Regions from separate parts of the Nocardiopsis sp. iso_25 genome, predicted to be linked through region 1. Evidence: predicted binding sites of a transcription regulator. Region 1 holds the regulator's gene; the other holds the start of a gene.

Region 1 (4,242 bases):
ACGGAACCGGCACGGGCGGCACCGGCACCACCGGGGGCGACAACGGCGCCAAGACGGCTCCCAGCAGCTGACACGCCCCTCCGGGGCGGCCCGTCGCACGTCGGGGTTGGTCCCCACGCGCGGGAGCTGTCCGCAAGAGCATGTGAGAGGCGCCCGGACACACGTCCGGGCGCCTCTCACGTGTTCGGGGTCGGGGCGTGCGCTCTACCAGCGGCCGGTGCGGGACTGGAGCACCGACAGGGCGGCGACCCCGGCGGTGGAGGTGCGCAGCACGCTCGGTCCCAGCAGCGCCCGGACCGCGCCCGCGGCGTCGAACGCCTCCATCTCGGCGTCGGAGAAGCCGCCCTCGGGACCGACCACCACGACGACTCCGGCGTCCCCTTCCGCGGGCAGCTCCAGCTGCGACAGGCGGCTGGCGCCGTCCTCGTGCAGCACGACGCCCAGGTCCGCCCCCGCCAGGAGGCCGACCACGGCGGCCCGGTCGGCGAGGTCGGCGACCTCGGGCATCCGCGCGCGCCGGGCCTGCTTGGCCGCCTCGCGGGCGGTCGCACGCCACTTGGCCAGCGCCTTGGCGGCGCGGTCGCCCTTCCAGCGGGTGACGCAGCGCTCCGCCGCCCAGGGCACGACCGCGTCCGCTCCGGCCTCGGTCATCATCTCCACGGCCAGTTCGCCCCGGTCGCCCTTGGGCAGTGCCTGGACCACCGTCAGGCGGGGGCGGAGCGCCGGGTCCTCCCGGCGCTCCACCACCGCGCAGACGATGTGGTCGCGTCCCACCGCGGTGACCGTGCAGCGGACGCGCAGGCCGCGTCCGTCGGAGAGGTCGACGGTCTCGCCCTCCCGGATGCGGCGCACCACGGCGGCGTGGCGGCCCTCGGCGCCGTCCACCGTCACCCGGTCGGCCGCCAGGGCGGCGGCCTCGACCAGGAAGACCGGCGGTGTCACTTGGCGCCGAAGGCGTCGCGGATCTTGGAGAAGAACCCGCCGTGTCCGGGGCTGAAGCGTCCCGGGGTCTGGTCCTCGCCGCGCAGTTCGGCGAACTTGCGCAGGAGGGCCTCCTGCTCCTCGTCCAGCCTGCTCGGGGTCTCCACGTCCACGCGGATGCGCAGGTCGCCCCGGCCGCCGCCGTCGAGGTGGCTGACGCCCTTGTTGGGGAGGGTGATGACGTGGCCGGAGTTGGTGCCCGGGCGCAGGTCGATGTTCTCGGTGCCGTCGAGGGTGTCGAAGGCGAAGGAGGCGCCCAGCGCGGCGGCCGTCATGGGGACGGTCACCGTGCAGTGCAGGTCGTCTCCGCGGCGTTCGAAGGTGGGGTGCGGGCGCTGGATGATCTCCAGGATGATGTCGCCGCGCGGTCCGCCGTTGGGGCCGACCTCGCCCTCCCCGGCGAGCTGGATGCGGGTGCCGTCGTCGACGCCCGCGGGGATCTTGACGGTGCGGGTGACCTTCTCGCGCACCCGGCCCTCGCCCGCGCAGTCGCCGCAGGGGTTGGTGATGACCGAGCCCTGGCCCGAGCACTGGGGGCAGGGGCGGGAGGTCATGACCTGGCCGAGGAAGGACCGGGTGACCTGGGAGACCTCGCCCTGACCATGGCACATCTCACAGGTGGTGCGGTGCGAACCGGCCGCCGTCCCCTCGCCCTGGCAGGTCTCGCACAGGATGGCGGTGGGGAAGGTGATCTCCTTGCTGACCCCGAACGCGGTCTCCACGAGGTCGAGTTCGACGCGGATCTTGATGCTGCGCCCGCGGCGGACCCGCTCCCGGGGGCCGCGCCCGCCGGGCTGGCCGCCGCCGAAGAAGGCGTTCATGATGTCGTCGAAGGCGAACCCGCCCGCGCCGCCGAAGCCCCCGGCCCCGCCGCCGCCGGGCGCGTAGGGGTCCTGGCCCATGTCGAACATCCGGCGCTTGTTCTCGTCGGAGAGGACCTCGTAGGCCTGGGTCACCTCCTTGAAGCGCTCCTGGGTTGCGGGGTCCGGGTTGATGTCCGGGTGGAGTTCGCGCGCGAGCCGCCGGTAGGCCTTCTTGATCTCGTCCTTGGACGCGTCGCGACGCACTCCGAGAACCTGGTAATAGTCTCTGGCCACTGGGTTACTGTCCTGCCAAAATCTGTCCGACATAGCGAGCCACGGCGCGTACTGCTCCCATCGTCCCCGGGTAGTCCATCCGGGTGGGTCCCACCACACCGATCTTGGCGAGCGACTGGTTTCCCACACCGTAGTCCGCCGACACGATGGAGGTGGACCTCAGGCCCTCGTGGAAGTTCTCCGCGCCGATGCGCACCGTGAGCATCGACGGGTCCTTGGCCTCTCCCAGCAAACGGATGAGGACCATGTTCTCTTCCAGCGCCTCCAGGACGTCCCTGAGGCTGGCGGCGAAGTCGACGGCGGCGAGGTTGGCCGTCCCCGCGAGGACGATCTTCTCCTCGTGCCGTTCGACGAGGCTCTCCAGCAGGACGGAGAGGACCGACACCGCCATCTGGCGGTGTTCGGGCGGCACCTGCGGAGGCAGGTCCTCCACCGCGTCGGGCACGTCGCCGAGGTGGCGTCCGGCGATGGCCCGGTTCAACATCGCGCGCAGGTCGTTGACGGCGGCCTCGTGGACCTCTCCCAGGCCGTCGATGACGCGCTGCTCGACCCGGCCCGTGTTGGTGATCACGACCATCATGATCCGCTGCCCCCCGAGGGGGACCAGTTCCACGTGCTGCACCGACGAGCGGGTCAGCGACGGGTACTGGACGATCGCGACCTGGCGGGTGAGCTGCGCGAGGAGCCGTACGGTCCGGGCGACGATCTCGTCGAGGTCCACGGCGCCGGTGAGGAAGGACTCGATGGCGCGCCGCTCCGCGCTGGAGAGCGGTTTGACCGAGGAGAGCCGGTCGACGAAGAGCCGGTACCCCTTGTCCGTAGGAACGCGTCCGGCACTGGTGTGCGGCTGCGCGATGTAGCCGTCCTCCTCCAGGGCGACCATGTCATTGCGGATGGTCGCCGGGGAGACGCCGAGCCGGTGACGGTCGGCCAGGGCCTTGGAACCCACGGGCTCGTTGGTGTTGACGAAGTCCTCGACGACGGCACGCAGGACCGCGAGCTTGCGCTCATCCAGCACTCGCCACCTCCTGGCACTCCATGGTCCTCAGTGCTAAGTCTATGCCCGGCCGCAAACCCTGACGGTTACCCGCGGTCGGCCGGGCCCCGGCGCGGCGGTGCCGCCCCTGTCCCCGCCGGGCCCGCGGCGCGCGTCGCGGCCGCCGGGGCGCCGGCGCGCGCCACCAGTAGACTGCACGACCGTGGCTACCAAGGGAACCGGCCGTTACGGCCGCGACGTGCTCGCCGGGGACTGGCGCCGCCCGAAGAAGAAGGCGGTCCGCGAGGTGCCCCTGGAACGGGAACTGGTCGTCGAGGACGCCGGGGAGGCGTTCTGCGGGGCGGTGGTGGCCTGGGACAAGGCCACCGTCACGCTGGAGGACCGGCACGGCCGCCGCCGCGTGTTCGACCTCGCCCCGGCCGCGTTCCTGGTCGACGGCGAGCCGGTGACCCTGGTGCGCCCCGCCCCGGCGGCGCGGGGTCCGCTGCGCAGCGCCTCCGGGTCGGTGGCGGTGCCGGGCGCGCGGGCGCGCACGGCCAGGGAGAGCCGGATCTACGTGGAGGGCGTCCACGACGCCGAACTGGTGGAGAAGGTCTGGGGCCACGACCTGCGCGTGGAGGGGGTGGCCGTCGAGTTCCTGGAGGGGGTCGACGACCTGCCCTCGATCGTGGCGGAGTTCTCACCCGGGCCCGGCAGGAGGCTGGGCGTCCTGGTGGACCACCTGGTGCCGGGTTCCAAGGAGACGCGGATCGCCGAGCGGGTACGCGGCGAGCACGTGCTGGTGGCCGGGCACCCCTACGTCGACGTCTGGCAGGCGGTCCGGCCGGGTTCGGTGGGAATCGGGGCCTGGCCCGAGGTGCCGCGCGGCGTCCCCTGGAAGGAGGGGGTCGTGAGCGCCCTGGGCTGGCGGATGGAGACGGGAGAGGCGTGGCGCCGGATCCTGGGGTCGGTACGTACCTATGCTGATCTGGAGCCGGCTCTGCTCGGCCGGGTGGAGGAGCTGATCGACTTCGTCACCGGGCCGCACCCGGACGCTCCCTAGCGAGCGCCGCGCGCGGGGGGAGCGGCAGGACCTAGGATTTGACCCGGGCGAGGCTCCGGTCCCCGTGTCCGGTGCCGAGGTCGCCCGCCTCCGGCCCGCGCGGTCGTCGGTACAGCACGGTAGTA
Region 2 (4,242 bases), 2.8 Mb from region 1:
GGCCGCGCACCGCCGAGCGCAGCCGCTTCAGCGAGAACGGCAGCACCTCCACCACCTCCAGCACCCGCCACAGCGGCGAGAGCACCGCCCTGTCCGCCGTGAAGTACGCGATCCGCTCGTCCAGCAGGGCGCCGTCCACCCGCGCCGCCGCCTCCGCCACCAGATGCGAGCGCACCACGGCCGGGTCCGGGTCGTACAGGTAGCGCCGGGCCGCCGCCACCGGCGCCGGGCCCAGGCCGGGGTCGGCGTCCAGGTGCGCCACCGCGCCCTCGCGGGCGAGCAGCCCCTCGCGCTCGTGCAGCACCGTCGCCCGGCGCCGCGGCCCGTCGGCCAGCGCGCCGAACCACAGGGCGGTCTCCTTCAGCTCCCCGTCCACCGAGATCCACTCGGCCGCCGCGTCACCGGGCAGCGCCTCGTGCGGGATGCCCGGCGCGGCCTTGAGGCAGGCCGCCTCCGCCCCCTCGGCCAGGTCCACGGCCGTGTCCCACGGCGGGGAGTAGGCCGAGGGGTCGAACACCCGGCCGCGCCCGCCCCGCCGGGCAGGGTCGCAGAACAGCAGCGGGTACCGGCCGGGCGCGGTCGCGGAGGCGTCGCCCTCGCGGACCCGGGCCAGCCCGGACAGGCCCAGGGCCGCGATGTTGGCGCGGGCCACCGCGACCGTGAGGGGATCGGCGTCCACGCCCTCGACCGGAACGCCGCGCGCGGCCAGGGCCAGCAGGTCCGCGCCGACCCCGCAGCACAGGTCGCCCGCGGTGGCGCCGTCCGGGCTCCGTCCCGACGGTCCGGCCGGTCCGAACGCCCCGGCCATGCGCTCCGCGCGGTAGTCGGCCACCACGCGCCGGGTGGACTGCTCCAGCCCGTTGGGGGTGAAGAACATCCGCGGCGCGAGTCCGCCGAACTTGGCCCGCCCGCGTTCGCGCAGGGAGACCTGGGTCAGGACGGCGTTTACCAGCTCGGAGACGGGTAGACCGGGGTCGAGGGCGGCCACGCGCGGGTCACCGCGCAGCAGCGAGGCCGCGGCGAGCTGGTCCCCGGCGGCGGCCTTCGGGTCCACCCCCGCCAGGACCTCCCGGCCCGCGTCGGTGAGCAGGGCCTCGAAGGCGGCCAGGCGCATGGGTTCCCCCCGGGCGTCGAAGGAGCGGTGTGCTGACGCGGCCGCGTACCGCCCCGGCGGGAGGAGCCCCTCGCGGAACTCCCCGACCGGGGGTCACGGTCACATTTCCATTCTGGCACTCTCGGGGGTAGAGTGCTAACCGCGACGAGGCCGGTCTGGCACCCGCGACGACAGGCCGCCGTGGTCGCCCCTTTTTCGTAGCCGGTCCGTGCACCAGTGCGGGCCGAAATCAGTACACCGAAACCTTGAAGGGGGAGGTCACACCGTGTCGACCGCCACCAAGACCGTGCTGAAGCCGCTCGAGGACCGCGTCGTGGTCCGGACGCTGGAGGCCGAGCAGACCACCGCTTCCGGTCTGGTCATCCCGGACACCGCCAAGGAGAAGCCCCAGGAGGGCGAGGTCCTGGCCGTGGGCCCGGGCCGCTGGGACGACGAGGGCGAGAACCGCATCCCGCTGGACGTGAAGGTCGGCGACGTCGTCCTGTACAGCAAGTACGGCGGCACCGAGGTCAAGTACGACGGCGAGGAGTACCTGGTGCTCTCCGCCCGCGACCTTCTCGCCGTCGTCGAGAAGTAGGCCTCCGCGGGGCCCGCTCCAACGGGCCCGGAGCCATCCGCATCCCGCACCGGTCGGCGTACAGCCGGGCGGGCGGGATGCTCTCTTTCGACCGGCCTGAAGAGGAAGCACCCACATGCCGAAGATCCTGGAGTTCGAGGACGACGCCCGTCGCGCCCTCGAGCGGGGCGTCGACCGCCTCGCCAACGCCGTCAAGGTGACGCTCGGCCCGCGCGGTCGCAACGTCGTCATCGACAAGAAGTTCGGCGCCCCCACCATCACGAACGACGGCGTGACCGTCGCCCGTGAGGTCGAGCTGGACGACCCCTACGAGAACCTGGGCGCCCAGCTGGTCAAGGAGGTCGCCACCAAGACCAACGACGCCGCCGGTGACGGCACCACCACCGCGACCGTCCTGGCCCAGGCCCTCGTCCGCGAGGGTCTGCGCAGCGTGGCCGCCGGCGCCTCCCCGATGTCCCTGAAGAAGGGCATCGACGCCGCCGCCGCCAAGGTGTCGGAGATCCTCCTGGAGCGCGCCCGCCCCGTCGAGGAGCGTGCGGACATCGCCTACGTCGCCACCAACTCCGCCCAGGACGCCCAGATCGGCGACCTGATCGCCGAGGCGTTCGACAAGGTCGGCAAGGACGGCGTCATCACGGTGGAGGAGGCCCCGACCTTCGGTCTGGACCTGGACTTCACCGAGGGCCTCCAGTTCGACAAGGGCTACGTCTCGCCCTACTTCGTCACCGACGGCGACCGCCAGGAGGCGGTGCTGGAGGACGCGCTGATCCTGATCAACCAGGGCAAGATCAGCAGCCTCAACGACCTGCTGCCCGTGCTGGAGAAGGTCGTCCAGAGCAAGAAGCCCCTGCTCATCATCGCCGAGGACATCGACGGTGACGCGCTGGGCGCCCTGGTGCTCAACAAGATCCGCGGCACCCTCAACGTCGCCGCGGTCAAGGCGCCCGGCTTCGGCGAGCGCCGCAAGGCCATGCTCCAGGACATCGCGGTCCTCACCGGCGGCCAGGTCGTCGCCGAGGAGGTCGGCCTGACCCTGGAGAACGTGGACCTCGACGCGCTGGGCGGCGCCCGCCGCGTCACGATCACCAAGGACGCCACCACGATCGTGGACGGCGCCGGGGAGCAGTCCGAGGTCGAGGACCGCGTCCGCCAGATCCGCAAGGAGATCGAGGCGAGCGACTCCGACTGGGACCGCGAGAAGCTCCAGGAGCGCCTGGCCAAGCTCGCGGGCGGCGTCTCCGTCCTGCGGGTCGGTGCCGCCACCGAGGTGGAGCTCAAGGAGAAGAAGCACCGCCTGGAGGACGCCATCTCGGCGACCCGCGCGGCCATCGAGGAGGGTATCGTCGCCGGTGGCGGCGCCTCCCTGGTGCACGCCTCCAAGGCGCTGGACTCGGCCGACCTCGGCCTGGAGGGCGACGAGGCCACCGGTGTGGCGATCGTGCGCCGCGCCCTGGTCGAGCCCGCCCGGTGGATCGCGGAGAACGCGGGCGCCGAGGGCTACGTGGTCACCCACCGCGTGTCGGAGCTGGAGGTCGGCCACGGCTACAACGCCGCGACCGGCACCTACGGCGACCTGACCTCGCAGGGCATCCTCGACCCGGTCAAGGTGTCCCGCTCCGCCGTGCAGAACGCCGCCTCCATCGCGGGCATGCTGCTGACCACCGAGGTCCTGGTGGCGGACAAGCCCGAGGACGAGGAGGACGACGGGCACGGCCACAGCCACTAGGCCCGGCGCCCGGTCCCCGGGCCGTCAGGGCCCGCGGGGCCGAGGGCCTTCGGGGGGCGGAGCGCTTGCTCCGCCCCCCGCTCACTATCACGCACGTCACAGGTTTCCCCCGGCGGCGCAGATGTTTTCGGGTGATTTTCCCGAAACGTGACCATTCTGTAGTTGCCGATCCGAGTGGTTCAGTCCGGCGGTGGGGGCATCATTCCTAGCGTGACGGTGACGGATGCAGGCGCCCGGGGGCAACGGGACCACACGGGGTTGAACCATCTGGGATCGCTGGCGGTCCGGGGGGACGACGGGGCGATGGACTCGCTGCTGCGCGAGGTCCGCCCCATGGTGGTCCGGTACTGCCGTGCCCGCCTGGCCCGGGTCTCGGGGCTGGCCCACTACTCCGACGACGTGGCCCAGGAGGTGTGTATCGCCCTGCTCTCGGCGATACCGCGCTACCAGGACCGCGGCCGCCCCTTCGCGGCCTTCGTGTTCGGCATAGCGGCCCACAAGGTGGCCGACACCCTGCGCGGCGCGGGCAGGGTCGAGACGGTGCCCACCGACTCCGTGCCCGAGCGCCCCGACGAGGGCCCGGGGCCCGAGGAGTCGGCCGTGCGGGTGATCGAGGCCCAGCGGGCCCGGGAGCTTCTCGACGAGCTGCCCGAACAACAGCGCAAACTGCTGGTCATGAGGGTGATCGCAGGACTTACGGCGGATGAGACGGGACATGTCCTTGGAATGTCGGCGGGAGCGGTACGGGTTGCCCAGCACCGAGCTATTGCTCGGCTTCGGCAGGTGGCCGTGGCGAACCGCCTCGTCCCCTGAGCACTCCGGACG

Evidence for each region. The regulator HrcA, encoded in region 1, represses chaperone genes, less so after heat shock. The targets are predictions, from matches to a motif close to TTGGCACTCTCNNNNNGAGAGTGCCAA.
Region 2: a site for HrcA is predicted at 1,227-1,253, ahead of groES (co-chaperone GroES). Genes of this name have one in related genera too.

Annotation. Positions count from the first base shown of each region.
Region 1 is NZ_CM149667.1:1,679,956-1,684,197, reverse strand. Features, by position in the region: gene AC0VX6_RS07350 (prolipoprotein diacylglyceryl transferase) at 1-71, shown strand, start outside; gene AC0VX6_RS07345 (16S rRNA (uracil(1498)-N(3))-methyltransferase) at 205-942, opposite strand; gene dnaJ (molecular chaperone DnaJ) at 939-2,078, opposite strand; gene hrcA (heat-inducible transcriptional repressor HrcA) at 2,083-3,096, opposite strand; gene AC0VX6_RS07330 (DUF3097 domain-containing protein) at 3,278-4,117, shown strand.
Region 2 is NZ_CM149667.1:5,610,243-5,614,484, reverse strand. Features, by position in the region: gene AC0VX6_RS24115 (class I SAM-dependent methyltransferase) at 1-1,114, opposite strand, end outside; gene groES (co-chaperone GroES) at 1,380-1,691, shown strand; gene groL (chaperonin GroEL) at 1,807-3,417, shown strand; gene AC0VX6_RS24100 (sigma-70 family RNA polymerase sigma factor) at 3,634-4,230, shown strand.